4 regions of the Nocardiopsis sp. CNS-639 genome follow, and region 1 is predicted to be linked to each of the others. Evidence: riboswitches for the same ligand, from Rfam matches in the RefSeq annotation. Region 1 holds a riboswitch; each other region holds the start of a gene.
What was found. A riboswitch is a leader RNA that binds a small molecule or an ion and turns the genes downstream of it on or off. The one in region 1 is predicted to bind thiamine pyrophosphate.
Positions count from the first base shown of each region.

Region 2: it holds a riboswitch for thiamine pyrophosphate, as region 1 does, so the genes downstream of both, thiC (phosphomethylpyrimidine synthase ThiC) here and G011_RS0112165 (ECF transporter S component) in region 1, are expected to answer to the same signal.
Region 3: it holds a riboswitch for thiamine pyrophosphate, as region 1 does, so the genes downstream of both, thiD (bifunctional hydroxymethylpyrimidine kinase/phosphomethylpyrimidine kinase) here and G011_RS0112165 (ECF transporter S component) in region 1, are expected to answer to the same signal.
Region 4: it holds a riboswitch for thiamine pyrophosphate, as region 1 does, so the genes downstream of both, thiO (glycine oxidase ThiO) here and G011_RS0112165 (ECF transporter S component) in region 1, are expected to answer to the same signal.

Region 1 is NZ_KB906859.1:239,232-246,283, forward strand. Features, by position in the region: gene G011_RS0112160 (transglycosylase domain-containing protein) at 1-2,110, shown strand, start outside; TPP riboswitch at 2,173-2,280, shown strand; gene G011_RS0112165 (ECF transporter S component) at 2,389-3,006, shown strand; gene G011_RS0112170 (ABC transporter ATP-binding protein) at 3,009-4,640, shown strand; gene G011_RS0112175 (energy-coupling factor transporter transmembrane protein EcfT) at 4,906-5,682, shown strand; gene G011_RS0112180 (enoyl-CoA hydratase/isomerase family protein) at 5,740-6,528, shown strand; gene G011_RS29760 (protein kinase domain-containing protein) at 6,937-7,052, shown strand, end outside.
Region 2 is NZ_KB906857.1:195,283-202,334, reverse strand. Features, by position in the region: gene G011_RS0108325 (alpha-(1->3)-arabinofuranosyltransferase) at 1-3,501, shown strand, start outside; gene G011_RS0108320 (DUF3068 domain-containing protein) at 3,498-4,535, shown strand; gene G011_RS0108315 (SOS response-associated peptidase) at 4,652-5,503, shown strand; TPP riboswitch at 5,688-5,799, shown strand; gene thiC (phosphomethylpyrimidine synthase ThiC) at 5,793-7,052, shown strand, end outside.
Region 3 is NZ_KB906854.1:241,237-248,288, reverse strand. Features, by position in the region: gene G011_RS0100985 (acyl-CoA synthetase) at 1-1,560, shown strand, start outside; gene G011_RS0100980 (DUF368 domain-containing protein) at 2,049-2,978, shown strand; gene G011_RS0100975 (DedA family protein) at 2,998-3,693, shown strand; TPP riboswitch at 3,838-3,936, shown strand; gene thiD (bifunctional hydroxymethylpyrimidine kinase/phosphomethylpyrimidine kinase) at 3,924-4,727, shown strand; gene xerC (tyrosine recombinase XerC) at 4,767-5,981, opposite strand; gene G011_RS0100960 (AlpA family transcriptional regulator) at 5,991-6,167, opposite strand; gene G011_RS0100955 (replication initiator) at 6,164-7,052, opposite strand, start outside.
Region 4 is NZ_KB906874.1:77,924-84,975, reverse strand. Features, by position in the region: gene pknB (Stk1 family PASTA domain-containing Ser/Thr kinase) at 1-1,285, opposite strand, end outside; gene G011_RS0124560 (thiazole synthase) at 1,720-2,478, opposite strand; gene thiS (sulfur carrier protein ThiS) at 2,481-2,687, opposite strand; gene thiO (glycine oxidase ThiO) at 2,693-3,889, opposite strand; TPP riboswitch at 3,858-3,969, opposite strand; gene G011_RS0124545 (Rv2175c family DNA-binding protein) at 4,052-4,405, shown strand; gene thiE (thiamine phosphate synthase) at 4,485-5,156, shown strand; gene G011_RS0124535 (zinc-binding dehydrogenase) at 5,153-6,157, opposite strand; gene G011_RS0124530 (SDR family oxidoreductase) at 6,308-7,052, opposite strand, start outside.

The DNA.
Region 1 (7,052 bases):
GGCCGACACCGAGGAGGAGCTGGCGAGCGCCAACGCGCGCACCCTGACCCGCAAGGTGCTGGAGCTGCGCTACGCCGTCGAGCTGGAGGAGAAGCTCACCAAGGACGAGATCATGGAGGGCTACCTCAACCTCGCCTACTTCGGCCAGAACGCGTACGGCATCGAGGTAGCCGCCGAGCGCTACTTCTCCGTCCCGGCCTCCGAGCTCGACCCCGCTCAGGCCGCCACGATCGTGGCACTGGTGCGCGCGCCCTCGTACTACGACCCGCTCACCAACCCCGAGGCCTCCGTCGAGCGCCGCAACCTGGTGCTGGACCGGATGGCCGCCACCGGACACCTGGAGAGCGCGCAGGCGCGGGAGTACAAGAGCCGGGGCCTGGAGGTGGACGAGACCCCGCGAGCGGGCAGCTGCTTCAGCAGCGAGCAGCCCTTCTTCTGCGACTACGTCATGCGGTGGCTGGGCGGCTCCGACGCGCTCGCCGGGACCCAGGAGGAGCGCGACCGGATACTGGAGCGGGGCGGCATCACCGTGCGCACCACCCTGGACCTGGACATGCAGGAGGCCGCCGAGCAGGCGATCGAGCGCTACGTCCCCGCTGGCGACTCCCACAAGTTCGCCGCCGAGGTCCTCGTGGAGCCCGGTACCGGCCGGGTGCGGGTGATGGCCCAGAACATGCGCTACGGCTTCGACGACGAGCCGGGCACCACCTCGATCAACCTGTCCGTGGACCACGAGGACGGCGGGTCGCTGGGCTACCAGGCGGGTTCGACGTTCAAGCCGTTCACCCTGGCCGCCGCCCTGGACGCCGGGCTCAAGTACGACACCAGCTTCTCCTCGCCCGAGTCCACGACGGTGAGCGGCCTGGAGAACTGCGAGGGCGGCAGGATGGCGCCCTGGGACGTGCGCAACGCCGGGGAGAGCGACGGCGGCAGGCACAACATGATCAGCGGGACGAAGGGCTCGGTGAACACCTACTTCGCCCAGCTCCAGGAGCGCGTCGGCCTGTGCGAGACGGCGGAGATGGCCCAGAGCCTGGGCATCCACCGCGCGGACGGCGAGGACCTGCAGGTGTGGAGCTCCTTCACCCTGGGCGACCAGGAGGTCTCCCCGCTCACCATGGCCAGCGCCTACGCCGTCTTCGCCTCCCGGGGCACCTACTGCGAGCCGGTCCCCGTGGCCTCGGTCCTCTTCGAGGGCGAGGACGGCGAGGAGGTCGAGATGGGCACCGAGTGCGAGGAGGGCGCGCTGGACACCGAGGTCGCCGACGGCGTCAACCACCTGCTCCAGCAGACCTTCGAGGGCGGTACCGCCAACGGCCTGGAGATCGGACGCCCGGTGGCGGGCAAGACCGGCACCACCGACAGCGCGGCCTACGCGTGGTTCGCGGGCTACACCCCGAACCTGGCCGGGACCGTGGTGGTCGGCGACATCCGGGGCGGGGAGCAGCACACGCTCCAGGGCGTGACCATCGGCGACCGCTACTACGGCATCGTCTACGGGGCCACGCTGCCCGGCCCGATCTGGCAGGCCACCATGCGCGAGGCCGTGGCGGACCTGCCGAAGGAGGAGTTCGCCCCCTCGCCGAAGGTCTACGGCAAGGCCTCGGACAAGCCGTCGGGCGGCGGTGGCGACAACGGTGACAGTGACGACAGCGACACCGGTGGAGACGATGGAGGCACGGCTGGCGGTGACGGTGGCGTCGCGGCCGGTGGTGGTGGCGGAGGCGCTGGCGGTGGCGGCGGCGCCGGGGGTGACGATGGCTCGACCGGTGGCGGTGGCACCGGTGACGGCGGTGGGGGAGCCACCGGTGGTGGTGGCGGGGGTTCGACCGGCGGCGGTGGCGGTACCGGAGGCGGCGGGGGCTCGACCGGCGGCGGTGGAGGCACCGGTGACGGCGACGGCGGGGGTTCAACCGGTGGCGGCGGCGGTACCGGTGGAGGCGGCGGCGGTGGAGACGGCAGCGGTACCGGCGGAGGCGGCGGCGGTACCGGCGGAGGCGGCGGCGGTACCGGTGGCGGCGAGTCCCCGGGCGGGGACGGCGGCGCGCCCTGGGGCGGCGCGACCCCGGGACCGCAGGTGCCCGAGGGCGGCGCCAGTCCCGGGGGCTGAGGCCCCGACGTGCGCTGACGCGACCCGGGAACACCCCGGCGTTCCCCCTTGTTCATAATGGACGAAACCGACAGGGGAGCGCGCGAGCGCTGAGAGTGCGGCACCAGGCCGCAGACCCTTACACACCTGATCTGGGTCATGCCAGCGAAGGAAGTCGTAGGAACCGTCACCGGTGGCGTGCTCCCGCGCACCGGGGACGTCCCGGCGCGCACGGAACGCGTTCCGGCGCCGCTCTCGGCCGCACGGGCCCCTCGCATCCCCCGGCGAAGGGACACCATATGAAGAGGAACACCACCCCCCAGGGCGTCGGCTTCCGGCGCGACCTCCTCGGCCGACTGCGGAGCTGGCGCACCGTCGACATCGTCGTGGCCTCCGTGATCGGCGTCGCGGTCGGCGTGGTCTTCTGGCTCTGGAACATCGTCTGGTCGGTCACGACCCCGCTGTTCGTCGGCTTCCCGCCCGCGCAGGCCGTCGTCTACGGCATGTGGCTGATCTCCGGCGTACTGGGCGGCCTGATCATCCGCAAGCCCGGTGCGGCCCTGCTCACCGCCATCGCCGCCGCCTCGGTCTCGGCGCTCCTGGGCACCCAGTGGGGGATCATGGTCATCCTCGACGGCGCCCTCCAGGGCATCCTGCCCGAACTCGTCTTCCTCGCCTTCGGCTACCGCCGCTGGGGCATGGGCGTGGCCGTCCTCGCGGCGGCGGTCGCGGGCGTCTCCCCCGCCATCCGCGACAACCTCGCCTACAACGTGACCTGGCCGCTGTCCTACCAGGTCACCTACGGCGTCATCGTGGTGGTCAGCGCCGCCCTCATCGCGGGCGTGGGCTCCCGCCTGCTCACCACCGCCCTGGCCCGCTCCGGGGCGCTGGCCCCCTTCCCGTCCGCGAGGGGCTGACCGTGGCCTCCGTGAACGGGCGCCGGACGGCGGCAGGGGGCCCCGGCGCGCGCGTGGAGCTCTCCGGCTGGGGCTGGCGGCACTCGGGCCGCGGGTCCCACGCGCTGCGCGGCGTGGACCTGGTGATCGAGCCGGGCGAGCGCGTGCTGCTGCTGGGCGCCTCCGGCGCGGGCAAGTCCACCCTGCTGCACTCACTGGCCGGTCTGACCGGTGAGGACGCCGCCATCAGCGGCGACCACGAGGGCACCCTGCTCCTGGACGGCGAGCCCGCCGACCGGAGCCGGGGCTCGGTCGGCCTGGTCAGCCAGGACCCCGAGACGCAGCTGGTGATGGCGCGCGCGGGCGACGACGTCGCCTTCGGCCCGGAGAACCTGGGCGTGGCCCCCGACCTCATCTGGCCCCGGGTCCACGAGGCACTGGAGGCCGTGGGCTTCCCGTACGGACCGCGCCACCCCACCGGGGCGCTGTCGGGCGGTGAGAAGCAGCGCCTGGTGATCGCCGGGGCCCTGGCGATGCGCCCCCGCCTGCTGCTGCTGGACGAGCCTACCGCCAACCTCGACCCCGCCGGGGCCGCGCTGGTGCGCGGCGTGCTGGCCCGCCTGCTCGCCGAGACCGAGGCGACCCTGGTGCTGGTCGAGCACCGCGTGGCCGACGTCGTGGACCTGGTGGACCGGGTCGTGGTCGTGGCGCCCGGCGGCGGGGTCGTCGCCGACGGGCCGCCGGGAACGGTGTTCGCCGAGCACGGGCGCTCGCTGGCCGCGCAGGGCGTGTGGGTACCCGGGCACGAGCCCGCGCCCGTCCTCGAGCCCGCGCCGGGCGGGGAGCCCCTGCTGGAGGCCGTGGGCGTCACGGCGCGCACCCCGAGCCAGCTCGGCGTGCGCGCGGCGCCCCGGCGCACGGTGTTCGAGGGGGTGGACGCCACCGTCCGAGCCGGAACCGCGACCGCCCTGACCGGCCCCAACGGCGCGGGCAAGTCCACGCTGCTGACCCTGCTCGCCGGACTGTCCAGGCCCCACCGGGGGGCGGTGCTGCCGCGCGGGCCGCTGGCCGGGGCCGACCCGCGCCCGCTCGTGCGCTGGCCCGCCCGCAGGCTGGCCCGGCACGTGGGCACGGTCTTCCAGCACGCCGAGGACCAGTTCGTCACCGCCACCGTGCGCGACGAGCTGCGCTTCGCCCCGCTGCGCGCCGGGATGGGCGAGGCCGAGACCGAGGCCTGGGTGGGCGAGCTGATGGAGCGCCTGCGCCTGTCCGCGCTGGCCGACGTGCACCCCTACACGCTCTCGGGCGGGGAGAAGCGGCGGCTTTCGGTGGCCACGGCGCTCAGCTCGGGCCCCGCGCACGCGCCCGACGCGCTCGTCCTCGACGAGCCCACCTTCGGCCAGGACACCCGGACCTGGACCGAACTCGTGGAGCTGCTCGCCACCCTGCGGTCCGCGGGCCGCGCGGTGGTCATGGCCACCCACGACGACCTGCTGTTGCGCAGTCTGGCCGACGCGCGGGTGCGCGTGGCCGGGGGCCGGGCCGTCCAGGAGGCCGCCGCACCGGACGCGGGCGCCGGGGCGGAGCCGCCCGGCCCGCCGGAGCCGACCGGGCCCGCGGGGCACGCGGCGGCGGGAAGGGGGAGCCGTGGCTGACCGGAGGCTGTCGGACACATCCGGGAAGGGGACCCGTACGCCGGACGGGATCCGGGAGACGGACGAGGTCCGTCGTGCACCGGGCGAGGTTCGTGCACCGGAGGGGGTGCGAGAACAGGACGAGGTCGGCGCCTCGGCCGGGGTCCGGGGATCTGGCGGGGTTCGTGTGTCGGAGGCGATCCGGGAAGCGGATGAGGTCCGTGTGCTGGAAGGGGTTCGAGAACAGGGCGAGGCCGGTGTCCCGGCTGGGGCCCGGGGGACTGGCGTGGCCAGCGCCCCGGCAGGGGACGCGCTCACCCTGGAGGCCCCCGAGGACGGCGGGGCGCGCTTCTGGCTGGTCGGGCTCAACCCGGCGGCCAAACTGCTCGCCGCCCTGCTGCTGGGCGTGGGACTGGTCCCGGCCGTGGACGCCGTCACCGGCGGAACCGTGCTGGCGGGCGTCCTGCTGCTCCTGCCGTTCAGCGGGATCGACCGGCGCACCCTGCTCGTCCTGGGCGGGCCCTTCCTGCTCATGGGACTCTCCAGCGGACTGGTCAACTACCTGTACGGGGAGCACGGCGCGGAGGGCGCGCTGGGCGCCGCGGTGCGCCTGCTGGCCATCGCCCTGCCCGGACTGCTCGCCGCCGTGAGCAGCGACCCCACGGAGACCGCCGACGGCCTGGTGCAGCGGCTCCGGGTCCCCGAGCGGCCCGCCATGGGCGTGCTGGCGGCGCTGCGGCTCGTCCCGCTGCTCGCCGACCAGTGGCGCACGATCACGCTGGCGCGGAGGGCGCGCGGCCTGGAGGCCGGGCGCAACCCGGTCAGGGCGGTCACGCTGTTCTTCGGCCGCCTGTTCGCCCTGCTGGTGCGCTCCATCCGCACCGGGACGCTGCTGGCCGCGGCGATGGACGCGCGCGCCTTCGGGACCGGGCCGCGCACCCGAGCCCGGGAGAGCCGCTGGCGGACCGCGGACACGCTGCTGCTGGCGGGGGCCGCCCTGCTCCTGGCGGCGGCCTACACCCTGTCCGCTCGGCTGGGCACCCTGGTGCTGCTCTTCTCCTGAACCGGGTGGTAAGCAGTTCGGAGACAGTGACGTCCGAGTAGTGAGGGGCAGTGGACCGTGGGCGAGTTCGTGCGTGTGGAGACCGATCCGGACCACCCGGCCGTGGCCGTGATCCGGCTGGACAGGCCGAAGGTGAACGCGCTCAACGCCGCGCTCACCGCGGAGATCGCCGAGGCCGCGACCCGGGTCGCCAAGGACCCGGACGTGCGCGCCGTGGTCGTCTACGGCGGCGAGCGGGTGTTCGTCGCGGGCGCCGACATCAAGGAGATGGCCGACCTCACCGCCGCGCGGATGCTGGGCTACGCGCGCGACCTCCAAAGCGCCCTGAACCTGGTGGCCCGCATCCCCAAGCCGGTCGTGGCGGCGGTCACCGGGTACGCGCTCGGCGGCGGCCTGGAGCTGGCCCTGGCCGCGGACTTCCGCGTGGCGGGGGCCGGGGCCAGGCTGGGCGTGCCCGAGATCCAGCTCGGCGTCATCCCCGGCGCGGGCGGGACCCAGCGCCTGCCCCGCCTGATCGGTCCCTCCCGGGCCAAGGAGATGATCTTCAGCGGCCGCCACGTGAAGGCGGACGAGGCCCGGGAGATCGGTCTGGTGGACCAGGTCGTCCCGGACGAGGAGGTCTACCGGGCCGCCGTGGCGCTGGTCGCCCGGTACGCCGAGGGACCGGCCGTCGCGCTGGCCGCGGCCAAGGAGGCGGTGGACCGGGGCCTGGAGACGGACCTGGACACCGGTCTGGAGATCGAGCGCCTGCACTTCGCGGGTCTGTTCTCGACCGAGGACCAGAAGGACGGCATGCGCAGCTTCGTCGAGCAGGGACCCGGCAAGGCCGTTTTCAAGGGGCGCTGAGGAGGCGCCGCGCAGAGCTGATCGGGCACCGGAACAGCAGGTCGGGGCGGCGGCACGCGGTGCCGTGCCGTCCGCTCCGCCGCCGTTTCGGTGGATTCGAGAACTTTTCGCCCCGCTCGTTGGATCGAACGGTGTCACGGGGGGTTCGGCCGAACGTCCGCATCCGGCCGGTCCGGACGGGAGGGAGGGAACCGCCCACGCCAGTTTTCCGTCATACTCGTGAGGGTCGCCCCCGGACGGACGCGCCGCCTGAACCCCGGACGCCCGGCGGTGCGGAAGCGACCACACGGGCCCGAGACGGGACGAACAAGCCAATGGTGACCCATCCCCCGGCCGTTAAGCTGGACGCGGTGGTATGTGGTCTTTTGAGGGGATGAGTTCTCGATGGCAATGTCGGCAGGTTTCCCCATGGGTGAGGAGCTGCCGGAGCGCATCGGCCACTACGTCATCCGCCGCCGCATCGGGCAGGGCGGCATGGGCGTGGTGTACCAGGCCGAGGACCCCCGGACCGAGCAGTTCGTCGC
Region 2 (7,052 bases), on a different contig from region 1:
TTCGCGCAGATCCCCGACTACTGGTACGAGGCCACCGACTGGCTGGAGGCGCGCGCCGGCGAGCGCGGTATGACCATGGCCCTTCCCGGTTCGGCGCGCGGAGAGTACGAGTGGGGCCGCCCCATGGACGAACCCCTGCAACCGCTGTTCGAGGGGGCCTGGACCAACCACCAGATCATCCCGTGGGGCTCGGCGGGCGTCTCCCGCGTCACCCACGAGATCGACCAGCGCGTCTCCTCGGGACGCGGCTCCGCAGGGCTCGCCGACACCTTCGCGCGCATGGGCGTCACCCACCTCCTCGTGCGCAACGACCTCCAGCGCACCGGCAACAACGGCGGCTGGCCCGCCCGCGTCCACCAGGCCCTGGCCGACTCGCCGGGTATCACCCGGGCCGCCGAGTTCGGCCCGGTCATCGGCTCGCTGGACCACCAGTCCGCCTCCCAATGGTTCGACCAGCCCTACCGGGCGCTGAGCGTCTACGAGGTGGAGGACGCCGCGCCCACCGTCGGCACCGTGCCCGCCGACGAGGTGCTGCGGGTCACCGGCGGCCCGGAGTCCGTGCTCCACCTGGCCGAACAGGGGGTGGTCGACGACGACCGCCCGATCCTGCTCGGGGACGACCCCGGAGCCGGGGAGGTCGCCGCCCGGGACACGATCGTCACCGACACCGCCCGCCGTCGCGAGGTGGTCTACTCCAACGTGCGCCGCAACGTGTCGGCCACCCTCACCGAGGACCAGGAGCTCGAACGCGACGTCCCCGCCCCCGACGTCCTCGACCCGGCGTGGGAGGACCACGTCGCCCACGCCGAGGACGTCGGGATCGCCTCGGTGCGCGCCTCCTCCGCGGAGAGCGGAGCGGGGGCGCGCGCCGCCGACCGCGACCCGGGGCACGCCCCGCACGCCGCGCTCGACGACGACCTCACCACCTCCTGGCGGTCCAGCGCCTTCACCGGCGCACTGGGGGAGTGGATCGAGGTCGAGTTCGAGGAGCCCCAGGACCTGAACGGGCTCAGCGTCGCCTTCGAGCACCTGCCCGGCGAGCCGCCGCCCTCCCGGGTCACCCTCGTCACCGACGGCGGCGAGGCGCAGGTGCCCGTCGCCGAGACCGAGGAGCCCCAGGAGCTGGCGGCCCCGCCCGGCGCGACCGCCACACTGCGCGTGCGCGTGGACGAGCTGGCCTGGGAGCCGGAGTACCGGTTCGGTACCCGGGTGGGTGTCGCCTCGATCTCCGTGCCCGGCCTGGAACCGGCCCGCACGCTGCGGGTCCCCGGCCCCGCCGACGCCGGAACGCTGCTGTTCACCGGCTCCACCGGTACCGCGCCCGGCTGCATGGAGGGCTCGCACGTGTGGGTGTGCAACCCCGACCTCCAGGTGCGGGGCGAGGACGCGCGCCGCCTGGACCGCACGTTCGAGCTGTCGGCGGAGTCGGCCTCCGCCCCGCACACGGTCTCGGGCGAGGTCGTGCTCACCGACCCCCGCGAGGCGGAGAACGCCGCCAACCGGGCCAGCCCCCACCCGCACGTGACGGCCTCCTCCACGGCCGTACAGCACCCCGCCGCGATGGGCCGGGGCGCGCTGGACGACGACGAGAGCACCGTCTGGTACCCGGACCCGGAGGAGAAGAACCCCTGGCTCGACATCGAGCTGGGCGCGCCCACCGAGATCGGGCACCTGGAGGTGGAGTTCCCGCGCGCCGACAGCGTGCTGCGGCCGATCCGGGTGACCGTCGAGGGCGGCGGTACCGTGCGCGAGGGGTGGCTGGACGGCAGCGGCCGGGTGGACTTCGCCGAGTTCACCGCGGAGTCGCTGCGGGTGACCTTCGAACGCCCCGAGGGGCAGGCCCTGGAGATCGGCACCGTCACCCTGCCCGGGGTGGAGCCGGTGGAGCCGCTGCCCGAGGGCGACGCCTCCACCGCGTGCGGCCTGGGCCCCACGCTGCGGGTCAACGACCAGCGGGTGGAGACGCGGATCAGCCGGGGCACCCTCGCCGACCAGCTCACCGGCCGCCCGCTGCGCTACGAGAGCTGTACCGACCTGGACCTGGTCGGGGGCGAGAACCGGATCGTGGTCGATCCGGGCAACCGCTACGAGGTGCGCTCGGCGCTGGTGGAGTCCGCCGACCCCGTCTCGGACCGCCCCGAGGTCGCCATGGCCGAGGTGGAGCGGGTGCACGCCTGGGGCCCGGGCGAGCGCCGCTTCGACGTGGACGTCGCCGAGGACAGCCTGCTGGTGGTCAACGAGAACTTCAACGAGGGCTGGCGGGCCCGCCTGGAGGGGGCTGACGCCGCACTGGAGCCGATCCGGCTGGAGGGCTGGAAGCAGGCCTGGGTGCTGCCCGCGGGCAGCGCGGGCACCGTCACCCTGACCTACGCGCCCGACACCGCCTACCACCGGGCCCTGGCCGTGGGCGCCGCGCTGGCCGCGGTGCTGGTGGTCGCCGCCCTGTGGCCCAGGCGTCTGCTGCCCGGGGGCGCGGCGGCCGGGGCCGCGGCCCCGCGGGGCGCCCGCGCCCTGCCCGACGCCGGGCCCGGATGGCTGGGGCGGCGGGTCGTGCTGCCGCTGGGACTGGTCTACGGGGTGTGGGTGGCCGGTGCGGTCGGTGCCGCCCTGGTCGCGGTGATCCTGGTGTGCATGTGGTGGCTGGGGCGCCGGGCGCCCCGGAGGCTGCGGCACGCCAAGCCGGGACGGCCCTCCATGGGCGGGCGGACGCTGCCGCTTCTGGCGGGGCCCTGGCCGGTGGCGGTGTCGTTGGCGCTGGCCGGGCTGGCCATGGGCGCGGGTACCTACCTGGCGCTGTACATGCCCTTCCACGAGGTGACCGAGGTGTTCGGGGGAGCGCTGCGCGGCTGGGTCTCACAACTGCTGTGCCTGCCCGCGTTGGCCCGGCTCGTACTGGCCCTGGGCCAGCCGGGCGACGGTGAGGACGCCGACGCCGATCCGCCGTCGGTCCGTGTCCGAGCGGCCGCTGCGAACGCCGGTGGCGGGGCGAACGGGTCCGCTCCGTCCGGTGGTGCGGCCGGTGTGGCCGATACGACCGATGTGGCCAGTGGTGCCGTCGTTGACGGGACGGGCAAGGCTGCTGGGGCCCATGAGGTCCCCGAGAGGCAGGGGACTGCGGTTGTGGAGGCCAGCGGTACTGGTGGGGTTCGTGAGGAACGAGGACCCGAGGCTGCTGACACCGAGGGAAACAGCGAGGCCAATGGTGCCTCTAAGGCCCATGCGGTTCCTGAGGGACATGGGTCTGATAGTGCCGGGGTCAACGGTGCTTCGGGTGAGGGATACGGGTCTGATGGTGCCGAGGCCGGTGGGGCTAACGGTGCGGCTGGTCCCCATGCGACTCCTGAGGAATACAGGACTGATGCTGTCGGGGCCAGTGGGTCTCACGGCGCTACCGGCACCCCGGCCACTCCTGTGAGCGATGAGGCCGACGGCGCTCCCCACGACGGGGGCCCCTCGGACGACGACCGGTGGGAGAACGACCCCGAGGAGGCCCGGACATGAGCGCGCTCGGCGTCGGGGAGGCCGCCCCCAGCCAGGTCGGCCCCGAGCGCCGACCGGGGCGCTCCCTGCCCCGCGGCACCCTGCTGGTGGCCGTGGGCGCCTTCCTGCTCACCCTGGCCGCCCTGCTCCCGCTCTACGTGTACGAGCGGATGGCCCTGCTGCCCGCCGAGGCCGAGTTAGACATCCGCATGCTGGACGAGGACGCCGGTTACCTGGACACCTCCACGTGGTCGTGGGTGGAGTCGGCCGAGCTCAGCCGGGTCACCCGGGTGGACGCCTCCGCGCACGGCGGCGACTGGTCGGCGTGGGAGATGTCCGTGGACACCTCCGTGCCCGACCGGATGATCGACCACTGGAGCCGCCGCGTCATCGTCGACCGGGAGACCGGCCGGGCGGTCAACTGCTGCGGTGAGCACGTCGACGGCGACCGGGCGGTCCGGCAGGCGGGGCTGGTGTACTTCTGGCCGCCCGGGGACGGGGAGGGCGAGTACCCCTTCTACGACGCCGAGGTGCGGTCCGCGCCGATGTTGGAGTTCCAGGAGTGGGAGGAGGTGGCGGGGGTACCGGTGCGCCGGTACAGCCAGTGGATCGAGTCCACCCAGATGCCCGACTCGGCCCGCCCCGTGCCCGCCTCCCTGTTCCGCCCCGGGGCCACGGGCACGGTCACCGCCACCCGCTGGCTGGAGGTCAGCCGGACGTTCTGGGTGGAACCGGTCAGCGGGATCGTGGTCAACGCCCACGAGACCCGCGCGGAGACCCTGCGCCCGCAGAACGACAGCGGTGAGGCGCCCCTGCTGTACGCGCAGCTGGTCCTGGCCGAGCAGCAGGTCGCGGCCCAGGCCGAGCAGGCCCGCGTGCGCTCGGTGCTGCTGCGCGCCCTCTCCTCGTGGGCGCCGTGGACGCTGACCCCGCTCGGCGGCCTGGTCGTGCTGGTCGGCCTGGTCCGGGCCCGGCGGGGCCGGGACGCGGACGGGGGAGCGGAGCGGGGCCCCGGACGCGCGGAGGGGGAGCCCGTCGCGCCGGCGCCGAGCTGAGGTCCGGCGGAACCGGCGGGCCGCCCGAGCCGCGCCCGGTGCCCCGGGGCGGGAAACACCGGCGGATACGGGTGTTCCGGGGGAGAACGAGCCGTTTCGACCGTAGGATCACACCCATGTGCGGTCGTTATGCCCAGTCCCGGAACGTGCACCAGTTGCAGCTCGCCTTCGGCCTGCCCGAACAGGCCCTTCCCGAGGAGACCGATCCCCGGGCGTGGCCGCCGCTGGAGGAGCTGGACCCGGACTACAACATCTCACCCGGCAGGCCCGTGTACGCGGTGCTCGGACCGCCCCCGCAGGGTGAGGACCGGGGTGAGCCGGGGCCCCGCTCCCTGCACACCCTGCGCTGGGGACTGGTGCCCTCCTGGGCCAAGGACCGCAACATCGGCTACCGGATGATCAACGCCCGCAGCGAGACCATCGCCGACAAGCCCGCCTTCCGCACGGCCTTCCGGCGCCGCCGCTGCCTGCTGCCCGCCGACGCCTACTACGAGTGGCAGCTGATCGGCAGGGACGGGACCGTGCAGGCCAGCACCTCGCCGGTCACCGACCCCCACCACAAGAAGCGCAAGGCCAAGGCGGACAAGAAGCCCTACTCCATCCACTACCCCGACGACCGGCCCCTGGCCCTGGCGGGGATCTTCGAGCGCTGGCGCGACCCGGAGGTGGCCGAGGACGACCCCGCCGCGTGGGTGTGGAGCTGCGCCGTCGTCACCACCGAGGCCGCCCCCGAACTCGCCCACATCCACGAGCGCATGCCCGTCGTCGTGCCCCCCGAGGACTGGGCGGCCTGGCTGGACCCGGCGACCGGGGCCGACGAGCTGGCCCACCTGCTCCAGGACACCCCCGCCGAGCGCTTCGCGGTGGACGAGGTCTCCACCGACGTCAACAGCATCAAGAACAACCGTCCCGACCTGCTCGAACCGCTCTCCGACACCGGGGGAGACGAGCCGCAGACGCTCTTCTGACCCAGGGGAGCGCGGCACGGCCCCGAGCCGACCGCGCTGTCGGGGGTGGCGTGCGGGAGACACTTTTCTATCCCCGGGACGGTGGACAGCCCCGCTCGGCCGACGGATAGAGTGTCCGGGGCCACACGGACCGGGCACGCCCCGGTCCCGCGTGCCCGGGGCGCCCCATGCGTCCCCACATCTTCATACGCAACGCGGGAGCTCGCGCCATGGCGGGCTGAGAGGGCGACTCAACGGTGTCGCCGACCGCAGAACCTGTTCGGGTAATTCCGACGTAGGGAGGCATGCCATGACGGCTCTCGACGGCCGCGACGTCAGTTCCACCGCCGACCACCGGGTGACCACCGGTCCCATCATGGGATCACGCAAGGTCTACCGGGAGGTCGCCACCCCCGAGGGGCACACCCTCCGCGTCCCGCAGCGCCGGGTGGAACTCAGCAACGGCAGCCACTTCGACCTGTACGACACCTCGGGTCCGTACACCGACGACACCGCGCACATCGACGTCCACCGGGGCCTGGCCCCCACCCGCGGGGAGTGGGCCCACACGTCCGCCCCGTCCGGCGGCGCGACCACCCAGCTGGCCCACGCCAAGGCCGGGACCATCACCCCCGAGATGCGGTTCGTGGCCGCCCGGGAGGGCGTGGACCCAGAGTTCGTCCGCCAGGAGGTGGCCGTGGGCCGGGCGGTCATCCCCGCCAACCGGTGCCACCCCGAGTCCGAGCCGATGATCATCGGCAAGAACTTCCTGGTCAAGATCAACGCCAACATCGGCAACTCCGCCGTCACCTCCTCCGTTCCCGAGGAGGTGGAGAAGATGGTGTGGGCCACCCGATGGGGGGCCGACACCGTCATGGACCTGTCCACCGGCAAGCGCATCCACGAGACCCGCGAGCGCATCCTGCGCAACTCGCCCGTCCCGATCGGGACCGTACCCATCTACCAGGCCCTGGAGAAGGTCAACGGCGATCCGGCGGCGCTGAGCTGGGAGGTCTACCGCGACACCGTCATCGAGCAGTGCGAGCAGGGCGTGGACTACATGACCGTCCACGCGGGCGTGCTGCTGCGCTACGTGCCGCTCACCGCCCGCCGGGTCACCGGCATCGTCTCGCGCGGCGGCTCCATCATGGCGGCCTGGTGCCTGGCCCACCACAGGGAGAGCTTCCTGTACACCCACTACGAGGAGCTGTGCGAGATCCTCCGGGAGTACGACGTCACCTTCTCCCTCGGCGACGGGCTGCGGCCGGGGTCGATCGCCGACGCCAACGACGAGGCCCAGTTCGCCGAGCTGCGGACCCTGGGAGAACTCACCCACATCGCCCGCGCGCACGACGTGCAGGTGATGATCGAGGGGCCCGGGCACGTGCCGATGCACAAGATCGCGGAGAACGTGCGCCTGGAGGAGGAGCTGTGCGGCGAGGCGCCGTTCTACACGCTCGGCCCCCTGGCCACCGACGTCGCGCCCGGCTACGACCACATCACCTCCGCGATCGGCGCCGCCCAGATCGGCTGGCTCGGTACGGCGATGCTGTGCTACGTCACCCCCAAG
Region 3 (7,052 bases), on a different contig from region 1:
TACCGCGCCCTGCACGAGCGCTCGCTGCGGCTGGCCCGCCACCTGGTCGGCGCGGGCGTGCGCCCCGGCGAGCACGTCGCCGTGCTGGCGTTCAACCGCGCCGAGTGGATGGAGTCCTTCCTGGGAGTCCTGCGCGCGGGAGCGGTCCCGGTCAACGTCAACTACCGCTACGTCGCGGGCGAGCTGCGCCACGTCCTGGCCGACTCGCACGCGGTCGCGCTGATCGCGGAGGACTCGCTGGCCGGGGCGGTGGCCACGGTCCGCTCCGACCTGCCCCGGCTGCGCCACGTCCTGCTCGTCGCGGACGGATCCGCGCGCGGGACGCGGGGCCGCGACTACGAGGAGGCGCTGGCCTCGGCGCCCGACGACGCGGCCCTGCCCCCGACCAGCGGCGAGGACCACTACCTGCTCTACACCGGCGGCACGACGGGCTACCCCAAGGGCGTGCTGTGGCGGCAGGCGGACATCTTCCGCGCGGCCCTGGAGCGCCGCGCTCCGGGCACGCCCAGCGCCCGGACCCCGCAGGAGGTGGCCGAGCGCGCCGCGCGCTGCTTCGAGCAGCGCATGCTGGTCCTCGGCCCGCTCATGCACGCGGCCGGACAGTGGAACGCGCTGAGCATGCTGCTGTGCGGCAAGCGGGTGGTGCTGTCCACCGACCGCAGCTTCCGTCCGGACCGGGTGCTGGAGACGGCGCACCGGGAGGGCGTGCACGTGCTCCAACTGGTGGGCGACGCCATGGCCCGCCCGCTGGCCCGCCACCTGCTCACCGAACCGGGGCTGTGCCCTGATCTGGCCTCGATCCGCTCCGGCGGCACCCCGCTCACCCCGGCGGTGCGCGCGCTGTGGCACGCCTGGCGCGAGGACGTGTCCCTCTCCGACGCCTACGGGGGCTCGGAGACGGGCGTGTGCGGGTCGGCGACCGGCGGCGAACCGGCCGGTCCGGCGGAGGCCCCGTCCGGGGCCGCCCCCTCGGGCAGCCGCAGCTTCACCATGGGCGGCAGCATCGCGGTGCTGGACGCGTCCCTGCGCCCGCTGCCCCCGGGTTCGCGGGAGGTGGGGCGGATCGCGCGCACCGGACGGATCCCGCTGGGCTACTACAACGACCCCCTGGCGACCGCGCGCACCTTCCCCACCGACGCCGAGGGGCGCCGGTGGGCGCTGTCGGGCGACTTCGGGACCTGGGACGCCGACGGCTCGATCGCGCTGCTGGGACGCGGAAGCGCGGTGATCAACACCGCCGGGGAGAAGGTCTACCCCGAGGAGGTGGAGGCCGCGCTCAAGGCGCACCCCTCGGTGGAGGACGCCATCGTGGTGCCCTCGCCCGACGAGTACCTCGGGCAGCGGGTGACCGCGCTGGTCTCGCTGGCCCCGAACGCCCGTCTGGAGGAGGCCGAGCTGCGCGCGTACTGCCGTGTGCGGCTGGCGGGGTTCAAGGTGCCGCGCACCGTGCACTTCGTGGACCGGGTGCGGCGTACGGCGGTCGGCAAGCAGGACTACCGGTGGGCGGCGTCGGTCACCGGGGCCGGTGCGCCCGCTCCGGCCGTCCCGACCCTTCCCTGAGCCCGGTCCGGGCCCCAGGACCCCTGCCGGGCTCCGCGACGGGCCCGGGGCCGGACTCCGGAACGGGAGCCGGACCGTGCCGGAGACGGCGCTCGCGGCCGGGCACCCGGCCTCCTCGGCGGTCTGCTGCGGAACTCCGCACCGGGGCGGTACCGGACCCTTCATTTCGGGCACAGGGTCAATATGGACTTACCCAGCCGAAACAGGGGTTTCGCAGGCCGTCGGCCGCTCTGGACCCCCTCCGCCACCGCTAGACTGGCGTCGCCTGGTCCAAGGCCCCACGGTTTCCCCTCCCCCGCTCCGACCGGTTCGCACACTCCCGGCCGGGGCCGACCGGTCCACCCCGCCTCCGGTCGAGGCCGTGGACCGCGAGGACCACCTTTGACCCACCCCTCCACCCGTGCACACGGTGCGCGTGCGGTGACACCACTAGGACGGAGGACGGCGCGCTTCCCCGGGCCCCGCCCGAAGCGCTCCCAAGAACCCAGATGCCCAACTCAGTAGGCAGCTACATCTTCAACGCGGTGCGCGGCGGCGCCGTGGGCGCCTCGGAGGCCCTTCCCGGTATCAGCGGCGGCACGGTCGCCCTCATCGTCGGTCTCTACGACAAGCTCATCGGCGGCGCCGGCCACATGGTCAGCGGTGTCAAGCGCTACGTCACCGACGTCCCGCGCGGACGCGGGAGGGAGCGCGCCCAGGAGCAGTTCCGCCAGGTGGACTGGAGCGTGCTGGTCCCCGCGTTCGTCGGCATGGTGGCCTTCCTCGGTATGGCGGCCGTGGTCCTCGCCCCGCTGGTCGAGTCGTACACCCAGTACGCGTACGCGCTGTTCTTCGGCCTGGTCCTGGCCTGCCTGTGGATTCCCTACACCGGCGCGGGCCACAGGTGGCGGGCCTGGCACTACCTCGTCGCCCTGGTCTTCGCTGCGGGCGCGTTCTTCCTCACCGGCCTGCCCGGCGCCAACCTGCCCACCCACCCGGTCGTCGTCTTCCTCGCCGCGGCGGTGGCCGTCTGCGCCCTGGTGCTGCCAGGGCTGTCCGGATCCTTCATCCTGCTCACGCTGGGTCTGTACGAACCCACGATCAGCGCGGTCGGGGACATGGACATCGCCTACCTCTCGGTGTTCGCGCTCGGCATGCTCACGGGCCTGTCGCTGTTCGTGAAGCTGCTCCAGCACCTGCTGATGAACTTCCACCACATGACCCTGGTAGTCCTCACCGGCCTCATGGCCGGTTCGCTGCGCGCCCTGTGGCCCTGGCAGGACGAGGACCGCACGTTCCTGGCCCCCACCGACGTCCCGGTGACAGTCGGCCTGATGGCGGTCGGCTTCGCGATCGTGGCGGCGGCCATCGTCTGGGAGCGCCGCAAGCGCCTCCGGATGGAGGAAGCCGTACTCCACCAGACCCCCACCCACGTCTGAGAACGGGAACGACAACCGCATGACAACGAATCTGCTGATGACCGCGGCCTCGACGACGGACGTCGACGTCGCCCACGAGTACGAGGGGTTCATCGGGTGGGTCCTGAGCCTGATGACGACCCTGGGCGAACCCGGTGTCGGCGTGGCGCTGTTCATCGAGACCTTCTTCCCGCCGATGCCCAGTGAGGCGGTCCTGCCCGGCGCCGGGTTCCTCGCCTACGCCGGGCACATGAACGTGTGGCTCGCCATCCTGTGGGCGACGATCGGCTGCCTGGTCGGCGCGTGGGGCTTCTACGCGATCGGCGCGCTCCTGGGCCGCGAGCGCACGGCCTGGCTGGTCGAGAAGACCCCGCTGCTGGAGATCGAGGACTTCTACAAGGCCGAGCGCTTCTTCGCCCGCTTCGGCGGCGTCGCCGTCCTGCTGGGCCGGTGCGTGCCCCTGGTCCGCAGCTTCATCTCGGTGCCCGCCGGGATCGAGCGGATGCCCCTGTTCAAGTTCTCGCTGTACACGGTCATCGGCTCCGCGGTGTGGAACACGATCTGGATCGGCCTCGGCTACGTCTTCGGCCCGGCCATCGAGCCCATCCTCGCCCAGTGGAGCGGCGTGATCAGCAACATCGTGGTCGTGATCATCGGCCTGCTGGTGCTGTGGTTCATCCTGGCCCGCGTCTACAAGCGGACCAAGGCCCGCCGGACCGAGGGCACCTCCGCCTGAGGCGCCTTCCCCCGGGGCTCCGCCCCCCGTGAAACCCCTCCAGGGGTCCGCCCGCATCCCCGGGCGGACCCCTTCGCGCTTGTGTGGGTATCCTGCCCGGAACGCACCGACAACCACATAACGGCCGGGGCCGCCGACGCGGCCCCGCCAGGCGCGGGGTGCCGGGACACGTTCCCGGCTGAGAGCACACCCGTCGAACCTGCCCTAGTTAGCACTAGCGAAGGAACGCCATGAGCGCGTACAACATCGTGTCCATCGCCGGCAGCGACCCCAGCGGGGGCGCGGGCGTCCAGGCCGACCTCAAGGCCTTCTCCGCGCACGGGACCTTCGGGATGACGGTGATCGCCGCGCTGACCGCCCAGTCCACGCTCGGCGTCACCGGGGTCCACCCGATCCCGGCGCACTTCGTCGCCCACCAGATGGACACCCTCTTCGCCGACGCCGTCGTGCACGCGGTCAAGGTGGGCATGCTGGGCACCTCGGAGGTCACCGAGGCCGTGGCCGAGGCGATCGACCGCCACTCGCTGCCGAACGTGGTGGTGGACCCGGTGATGGTCGCCAAGAGCGGGGACCGGCTGCTGGAGGCCTCGGCCGTCGACGCGCTGCGCACCAAGCTCCTGCCCCGGGCGGACCTGGTCACCCCGAACCTGCCCGAGGCCGCGGACCTGCTGGAGGAGCCCGAGGCGACCGACCTGGCGTCGATGCGCGCCCAGGCCTGGCGGCTGCTGGAGCTCGGCCCGCGCCGGGCCCTGCTCAAGGGCGGCCACCTGCCCGGCGGGGAGAGCGTCGACGTCCTGGTCGCCCGGGACGCCGACCCGGTCGAGTTCCGCGCCCCGAGGGTGGCCACCCGCAACACGCACGGCACCGGGTGCACGCTGTCCTCCTCGATCGCGGCCCTGCTGCCGCAGCGGCCGGACGTGGCCGCCGCGGTGGGCGACGCCAAGGACTACCTGACCGAGGCCATCCGGCGCGCCGACGAGATCGACGCGGGCGGCGGGCAGGGCCCGGTGCACCACTTCCACGCCTGGTGGTAGCAGCGGCGTCACCGGACCCGTTGACCTGCGGTGCCGTGATCAGTCGGAGTCGTCGGCGCACACAGGGCGCACACTGTGGAGATCCCCGAGCCCGCTGGCGACCGCTTCGCGGGTCCGGTCCTCACTGTCAGGCCACAGCCCGGCGTAGACGTCCAGCGTGATGGCGGCCGAACTGTGGCCCATGCGCGTCTGCACGGTCTTGACCGACTCGCCGTAGCGGATCAGCAGGGAGGCGTAGAAGCGCCGTACCGAGTGCAACCCGGAGCGCTTCGGCATTCCCGCTTTGGCCATCGCCGGGGTGAGGACCCTGTTCCACTCCCAGCGGCGGACGGGGCCACCATTCGGCAGTGCGAAGAGCAGGTGTGCTGTCCGCCGCCGCGGCTTGTGGGGGTCGGTCCGATCCTCGATCTCTACCGGCCCGGCCGGGAAGGAGTCGAGATGGACGAGCATCATGTCCGCGGTTTCCCGCGTCAGCGGGATGTCCCGGTAGCTGGCCGGGCTCTTCGGCTGCGCTAGGTAGGCGACGTTGTCCACCGGGGTGACCAGTTGCTGTTCCACGCGCAGCACCAGGCGCTCGACGTCCAGGTGGTGAAGCTCCAGCCCGAAGAGTTCCCCTTGCCGGAGGCCGCTGCCAGCGGCCAGGAGCACGACGGCCTTGAACCGTTCGGGAACGCCTTCCACGACCTCACGCAGGGTCTCCATCGGCATGACGGGCTCAGTCACCTTTCGTTTCTCGGGGAGCCGGATTCCCCGGCAGGGCGTCTTCGCGAGGAGGTCATCACGCACGGCGGCCTCGAAGACCTGACGGAGAGTGGCATAGATGCTCTCCACACTGGCCGGTGCCAGGGACTTGCCGAGACGCGTCACCCAGCGCTGCACGTGGGAGGGGAGGACGCTGGACAAGGCACGGTTGCCGAACTCGGGATAGACGTGGTTCTCCAGTTCTCCGATGATCCGGGAGGCTGTCAGCGGCCGGTGCAAGGCGTCCTTCCGCCATTGTTCGGCGAACTGGCGGAAGGTGACCTTGCCCGCCGCAGGGTCCACATAGGTCCCTCGTAGAAGCTCCCCTTCCACCCTCTTCAGATGGCGTTCGGCTTCGGGCTTGGTCCTGAACTTCGGGGACTTCTGCTGTCCGTTGCTGTCGCGGTAGCGGGCGGCCCAGCGCTTGCCTCGGCCGTAGGCGGCGGACTTCTCGCGTCGAAGCGAGCCGTCCGGGAGCTTGACTGTCTTGTGCCAGGTGTCGACTACAGACATCGGTGCGCCTCAGTCCTGTTCCAGGACCCAGGCGCGGACCTCGGTCGGTTCGTAGCGGACGTGGCGGCCGACCCGGTGGGACGGGGGGCCGGTGCGCAGGTACCGCCACTGGTAGAGGGTCTTGGCCGGGACGCCGAGGTAAGCCGCGGTTTCGTCCAGGGTCCACAGCCGCTCAAGGGTCTTCACCGGTCCACCTCCGCGTCTTCGGCGGAGCGGCCCATCCCTGCGACCAAGGACGCCAGCGCCCACTCTCCCGGGGTGAGGCCCTGCCCGAGGTAGTGCCAGTTGCCCAGGGTCAGCGTGGAGCCCTCTTCGTCCTGGACCACGAGCGAGGTGAAGGTCTCGGCATCCCAGGGGCGCCCGGCCGCGTAGTCGGCCCGCACCTGACGCAGCTTGCCCAGGGTGGTGGAGTAGCGGCGCGACTTGGTGGAGAAGTGGCCCCGGAAGCCGAGCATGTGCGCCCACTGGCGCAGCTTGAGGTCTTCGAGCTGGGGGTACAGGCGGGTGTTGCCCAGACGCCAGCAGGTGTAGATGAGCTTGCCCGCGTGCGCGCGCACCTGGGTCATGTCCACGTGGTCGATGTCGTGGATACGCCGGTCCAGGGTGCCGGTGTCCTCAGCGGCCTTGGTGGCGTACTTGGCGATGTACCCGGCCACGGCCGTGTCCGTCAGCGCCTGGTCGGGGCCGAAGTCCTCGATGGGGCGCACGTCCACCTGCTCACCCCACGCCAGGGTCCAGGTGCGGCCGTTGATCTCGGGGGAGGTGAGCGAGACCGTGCGGGCGGCCGAGTCCACGGCCGCGGTGAGCATGTCCATGCTGGCCCACACCGGAGGCGGCGGCCAGCCGGTGGGGTCTTTGGTGTAGCCGTCCAGCCGGATCACGGCGTGAAAGTGCACCGCGCCCCGGGACTGGAACTCGGCGACCTTGGCGTAGGAGATGCGCACCCGCTTGGCGAAGGCCGTACGCGAGAGCCCGGCAGCCGAGGCGAGGTGGTTGCGCAGGTACAGGGTGAAGCGCCGCCACAGCTCCCCGGTGTGGGCGTGCCAGAGCACGTGACCGATGTAGTCGTAG
Region 4 (7,052 bases), on a different contig from region 1:
ACTCGGAGGACAGGTCGTAGCGCAGGCCCTCGTCGCGGATGATCTGGCTCGCGGCCTCGGGGTCGCGGCCCACCACGTCGGGGACGTTCTCGTACTGGCCGACCAGGAACCACCAGCCCGCGCCGAGCAGGACGAGCGCCAGGACCGCCGCGCCGATCCCGATCAGCAGGTTGCGGCGGCGCCGGTCGTCGGGGCCGTCCCGGTAGTCGTCGTACCCGTCGTCGCCGTACCCGTCCTTGTCGCGGTCGTAGTCGTCGTAGCGGCCGTCGTCGAGACCGGCGGAGGCCATGTCCACGACCATGGTCGCGTTCTCGGTGCCGGGACCGGCGCCCCCGGCGATGAGCTGGGGCGCGGTCACCGAGGCCGTGGTCGCCGCCGCCGGGGCGACGGGCGTCAGCGGGGCCTGGTCGGCGGCGGAGGCGGGGGGAGTCGCGGGCAGGCCGTTGAGCACCGCCAGGACCTTGGCCAGGTACTGGCCCGCGTTGCTGGGACGGTACCTGGGGTCGCGCTCGGTGGCCTTGGTGACCAGCGCGTCGACCTCCGCGGGCAGGCCGGGCAGGAAGTGCGAGGGGCGCGGGACATCCTCGTTGACGTGCTGGTAGGCGATCGCGATGGGCGTCTCGCCGGTGTGCGGCTGGCTGCCGGTGAGCAGCTCGTAGAGCATGATGCCCGCCGCGTACACGTCGCTGCGGGCGTCGGCGACGCCCTTCTCGATCTGCTCGGGGGCCAGGTAGGCCGCCGTGCCCATGAGGGTGCCCGTGCGGGTCAGCCCCTGGTTGGACTGCTCCACGGCGCGCGCCAGGCCGAAGTCGGCGACCTTGACCCGGCCGTCCTCGGTGATGAGGACGTTCTCGGGCTTGACGTCGCGGTGCACCATGCCCGCCTGGTGGGCGGCGCCGAGCGCGGCCAGCACCGGGGCCATGGCGTTCAGGGCGTCGTGGGCGCCGAGCCTGCCCCGGGACTTGAGCAGGTCGCGCAGGGTGCGTCCGGGTACGTACTCCATGGCCAGGAACACGTGCCCCTGGTCCTCACCCTGGTCGAAGACCTGCACGACGTTGGGGTGGGAGAGCTTGGCGACGGAGTGCGCCTCGTTGATGAAGCGCTGCACGAAGGTCGGGTCCTGGGCCAGCGAAGGGTGCATCACCTTCAGGGCCAGCCGTCGGTCCAACCTCAGGTCGTGGGCGACGTAGACGGTCGCCATCCCGCCTCCGGCGATCCTGGACTCCACGAAGTAACGTCGGTCCAAGGTGGCGCCTACGAGCGGGTCGGAAGTCGTCATGTCCACGGCGGAGTAGTGTCCTTGCTGCGGGGAGCGCGGGCTGTCGCGGCCGGTGGCGCGTACCCGACACCGGGTGTCGAACCGACACGATAGCGGAAGCCCACGCCAGGTCTGCCCCGCGGTTCGCGGTCGCGCCGTCCCGTTCGGGTGCCGGTGGGGCCGGTGGGACATCCGGGGAGGCCTGCTCGGTCTCCCCGGAGGACGGGTCCCGGCCCCGGCCGGGGCTCCCCCGGTCCCGGTGGTGTGTGCTCCGCCGGTCGTCGGGTCGCCCCGTCCCCGGTGAGGCCCGCTCCGTGGGCGGTGGGGACGCTCGCGCCTGGGTGGTCGTGGTGTGCGGGATGCGCCCTTGCCGGACCGCACACTCGTTCCACGGTAGAGGACGCCGCCAAACTCCCCAGGTGGGACGCACCGGTCGGGGGCGGGACGCGGGGCCGGGTGGCCTAACTCACGGAAGGCGAGGAGGCCTGGGCGTAGCGCCGCACGGGGATGCGGCCCGCCAGGCGCGCGCCGCGGCCCGCGCGTACGGCGTCGCGCATCGCGGCGGCCATGCGCACCGGGTCCTGGGCGCGGGTCACGGCCGTGGCCAGCAGGACCGCGTCGCACCCCAGCTCCATGGCCAGGGCGGCGTCGCTGGCGGTGCCGATCCCCGCATCCACGATGACGGGCACGCCGGCCTGCTCGACGATCAGCTCCAGGTTGTGCGGGTTGCGGATGCCCAGCCCCGAGCCGATCGGGGCGGCCAGGGGCATCACCGCGGCGCAGCCCACCTGCTCCAGGCGCCGGGCCAGCACGGGGTCGTCGTTGGTGTAGGGCAGCACGGTGAAGCCCTCGTCCACCAGCTGTTCGGCGGCCTCCAGCAGCTCGACGGGGTCGGGCAGCAGCGTGTGCTCGTCCGCCACCACCTCCAGCTTGACCCAGTCGGTCTCCAGCGCCTCGCGGCCCAGGCGGGCGGTGCGCACCGCGTCCACGGCGGTGAAGCATCCGGCGGTGTTGGGCAGCGCCCGGATCTTGTTGCGGGTCAGGACGTCCCACACCGACCCCCGGGTGCCGGGGGAGACCCGGCGCATCGCCACGGTGGTCAGCTCGGTTCCGGAGGCGATCAGGGCCTCCTCCAGGACCTCCAGGGAGGGGGCTCCGCCAGTTCCGGTGATCAGCCGGGACCCGAAGGAGGTTCCCGCGATCACGAGGTCGTCGTTCATGCTCAGCCTCCCTGCACCGCGGTGAGGACGTCCACGCGGTCGCCCTGGTTGAGCGGGCTCGCGGCCCACGCGGTCCGGCGCACCACCTCGTCGTTGACGGCCACGGCGACACCGCCGGGGGCCTCGGCGCCGGTCAGGTCGCGCACGACCGCTTCCACGGTCGTGTCGTCGGCGAACTCGCGGCGGTCGCCGTTGATGATCAGTTCCACTGCTACTACCTACTTGCGCGTCGTGCCGTGAAACGGCGGGCGTACTCGGGCAGGTCTCCGTCGGTCAGGGCCCGGGCCATGGCCTCCCCGGTCACCGGGGTCAGCAGGACCCCGTGCCGGAAGTGGCCGGCGGCCAGGTGCAGTCCCGGGACCCGGGTGGGCCCCAGGAGGGGTTCGTTGTCGGGGGAGCCGGGGCGCAGCCCGACGCAGGTCTCGGTGACCTCCAGCTCGCTCACCCCGGGGACGAGTTCGCGCGCGTCCCGCAGCACCTGCCAGAGCCCCCCGACGGTGAGCGAGGTGTCGTGGCCCAGCTCCTCCTGGGTGGCGCCGATGACGACCTCGCCGTCGGCGCGCGGCACCAGGTAGGTCGGGAAGCCCCGGACCAGGCCGCGGACGGTCCGGCTGACGAGCGGCGGCCCGCCCTCGGGCACCCGGGCGCGCAGCAGCTGTCCCTTGACCGGGCGCAGCGGCGGGACGACGGGTTCGGGGACCACGACGCCGTCGCCCCAGCAGCCCGCGGCCAGCACCACCTGGTGCGCGGGCAGGGTCCGCCCCGCCTCGGCCTCCCCGGCCAGGAGCACGCCCAGCCGGGCGCCCCCGGGACCGGGGGAGAGGACCTCCCCGACCCGCCCGCGGACCTCGGTGACGCCCGCGCGTGCGCCCGCGGCGGTCAGGGCGCGCAGCAGCCGCCGCGGGTCCACGGAGTGGTCGTCGGGGGCCAGGACGCCGCCGCGCACGGACGGGGCGAGCATGGGCTCCAGACGGCGGCACTCGCGGCCGGTGAGGCGCTCGGCGGCGATGCCCAGCCTCCGCTGGAGCGCGTGCAGTTCGGTGAGGACGGCCAGGTCGTCGCGGTCGAAGGCGACCAGCAGCGTGCCGGTGGCGCGGTGTCCCACGTCCAGACCGCTGGCCTCCTCCAGTTCGGCGACGAAGTCCGCGTACATGCGGGCCGAGCGGATGCCCAGCTCCATGAGGGGCTCCTCGCCGAACGCCGCCTCGGTGGCGGGGGTCAGCATGCCCGCGGCCACGGTGGAGGCGGCGCGGGCGGGGTCGGACTCGACCAGGGTGACGCTCAGTCCGCGTTGGGCGGCGCGCCAGGCGGTGACCCGGCCGACGAGGCCGCCGCCGACCACGACGACGCGGTCGCGGTGGGAATCGTTGGAGGTGCGCACGGCTGTGGCTTCCACTCCCTTCGCCGGCATGATCCGGATCAGGTTCGTGCGGTCGGAGGCTCACAGCCTCCCTCTCAGCCGGGTCCCACCCGGCTCCCGCGGGATGTAGGGGTCTGTCCCCATTCTAGGACCCGTGGCCGACGCGCGCCGTGCCGGGGGGAAGGAGGTGCGCGGATGTGGCAGATTGGTGGTGTGACACAACGCGACATCGACACGCTCATCGGCGACTGGCTGACCCTCAAGGAGGCCGCCGCTCCGCTTGGCGTGAGCCCGAACCGGATCAAGACGCTGATCCGCGAGAACCGCATGATGGGTGTGGTCCGCGACGGCGAACTCTCCATTCCCGCCGCCTTCATCGACGGCGACGACCTGGTCAAGGGTCTGCCGGGGACGCTGCTGCTGCTCACCGACGCGGGCTTCTCCTCCGAGGAGGCCCTGCGCTGGCTGTTCACCCCCGACGACTCCCTGCCGGGCACGCCGATCCAGGCCATGCGCGAGAACCGGGGCACCGAGGTGCGCCGCCGGGCCCAGAGCCTGGCCTTCTAGTCCGCGGGGAAGGGGGAGGGGCGCGCCGCCGCGTCCCTCCCCCTTGGGTCCGAACGCGCCAGGGCCTAGGGTGGACCGTGTGAGGACCAGCCACGGAACCAGCCTGCGCAAGCGCCTGGACGCATCGCTTCTGTACCTGTGCACCGACGCCCGGACCGGTCGGGGCGACCTGGCCGAGTTCGCCGACGCGGCCCTGGCCGGGGGAGTGGACATCATCCAGCTCCGGGACAAGGGCCTGGAGGCACGCGAGGAGATCGCGGCCCTGGAGGTGATGAAGGAGGCGTGCGAGCGGTACGGCGCCCTGCTCGCGGTCAACGACCGCGCCGACATCGCCCGCGCCGTGCGCGCCGACGTCCTCCACCTGGGCCAGCGGGACCTGCCCGTGCCCATGGCCCGCGACATCATCGGCGCCGACCCCGTGATCGGCCGCTCCAACAACGACGTCGCCGCCGCGGCCGCCTCCGCCGAGGAGCCCGGCAGCGACTACTTCTGCGTCGGACCGACCTGGGCGACCCCCACCAAGCCGGGCCGTCCGGCCGCCGGGCTGGAGCTGGTGGAGGAGGCGGCCGCGCTGGGCACCGACCGCCCCTGGTTCGCCATCGGCGGGATCGACGCCGACAACATCGACCGCGTGCTGGACGCCGGGGCCCGCCGGGTCGTGGTCGTGCGCGCGATCACGGAGGCGGAGGACCCCCGGGCCGCCGCCGCCGCTCTGCGCCAGCGCCTGGCGGCCCGCGCCGCCCGGTCCTAGGGGACCAGCAGGGCCTTGCCGGGAACCGCGCGCCTCTCTAATGCGGCGTGCGCCTCGGCGGCCCGCTCCAGCGGCAGGGCCAGCCCCACGTGCGGGGTGATCCTGCCCATGCGGGCCATCTCCAGCACCATCCGCAGGGCGTCCTGCCGGTCGCCGTCGGCCTGCTTGAGGTCGAACAGGCCCAGGACCTCGATCCCGCGGCGCCCGGCTTCCTCCGTGTCCACCTCCGTGAAGCTCCCGCCCGCGGAGCCGTAGCCGACGAACCGGCCGCCGTCGGCCAGGGTCCCGAAGGCCTCCGCGCCCAGCGCGCCCCCGGCGCCGTCCAGGACCACGTCAATCCCGGTGCCGCCGGTCAGCGCGCGCACCCGCTCCGGCCAGCCCGGCTCGGAGTAGTCCACGGTCTCCTGCGCGCCCAGTTCGCGGACCAGGGCCAGCTTGGCCCAGCCCCTGGCCGCGCCGATGACCCGGGCCCCGGCCGTGCGGGCCAGCTGGACGGCCAGGGTGCCCGCCCCTCCGGCGGCCGCGGCGACCAGGACCGTGGTGCTGGGTGTGAAGCCCGCCGCCCGCTCCAGCGCCAGCGCGGTCGGCCCGTCGTGCAGCAGGGCCAGCGCCGCCCGGGGGTCCACCTCCTCGGGCACCCTGACCAGTGCCGACTGCGGGACCACGGCCCGTTCGGCGTAGCCGTCCACGGGCAGGGTGGGTCTTTCCGGCGTCCCGTCCGTGTGCCCGGTGTCGGCGACCACCGTGGCCCCCTCCCAGCCCGGGTCCACGCCCGGGCCGATCCGGACCACCCGCCCGGCCACGCCCGCGCCGGGGACGTAGGGGGGAGTCACGGGGAAGTAGTCCAGCCCCCAGCCGCGGCGGACCAGGGTGTCCAGGTACATCACGTTCGCCGCGGCGACCTCCACCAGCGCCTGACCCGGTCCCACCTCGGGCTCGGGCACGTCCCGGACCACCAGGACCCCAGGGCCGCCGAACTCCTCGACCTGTACCGCTCGCATGCCGTTCTCCCTCGGTGCGCACCGCCTGCTTCCGACACCGCCCAGCCTCTTACCTCAATATTTGTTGAGGTCAAGGGCCGGGCGTCGGAGAGATCCACGGCACAGGGGACGCCCCGCACGGGGGCGCGGCGCGCGGGACGGGGGCCGAGGTCAGACCGCGACGTGCGACAGCGCGCTGGGATGGCGCCGCAGGAAGCCCTCGATGGACTGGGCGGGATGACCGGTCAGGTCGGGGACGGCGGGCGAGACCACGTCGAGCTCCCCGGCGGCGATCGCGGCGTAGGAGGTCACCCAGCCCTCGACCGCCCAGTCGGGGGCGCCGCCGCCGCGGCGCGACTCCAGGGCCTCCTCCAGGGTCTGGGGCACGTAGCGCACCGAGCGCCCGGTGAGCACGCTCAGCCTCTCCGCCGTCGCGCCCAGGGACAACGCCTCCGGGCCGGTGACGTCGTGGCTGGTGTCGTGCGAGGCGCGCGCGGCCACGGGATCGGTCAGCACGGCCGCGGCCACGTCCGCCACGTCGTCGCGCGAGACCCAGGCGATCCGGCCGTCACCGGCCGGGCCCCGCACCACGCCCCCGTCGTCCACCCAGTCGGGCAGCAGGTCCAGGTACAGGCTTGGTCTGAGGAAGGTGTACCGCACCCCCGTGGACCGGATGTGCGCCTCGGTGAAGAAGTGCGTGCGCGCGAACGTGAAGGTGGACGCCGGGCCCGCGCGCAGGAAGGACAGGTAGACGATCCAGGACACCCCCGCCTTGACCGCCGCGTCCACCGCGCTCACGTGGACGTCGATCCGGTCCTCGGACTCGGTGGCCGAGACCAGGAACAGCGTGTCCACCCCCCGGCAGGCCCGCTCGAAGCCCGTGGAGTCCTCGTAGGCCGCCATCGCCGCGCTGCTG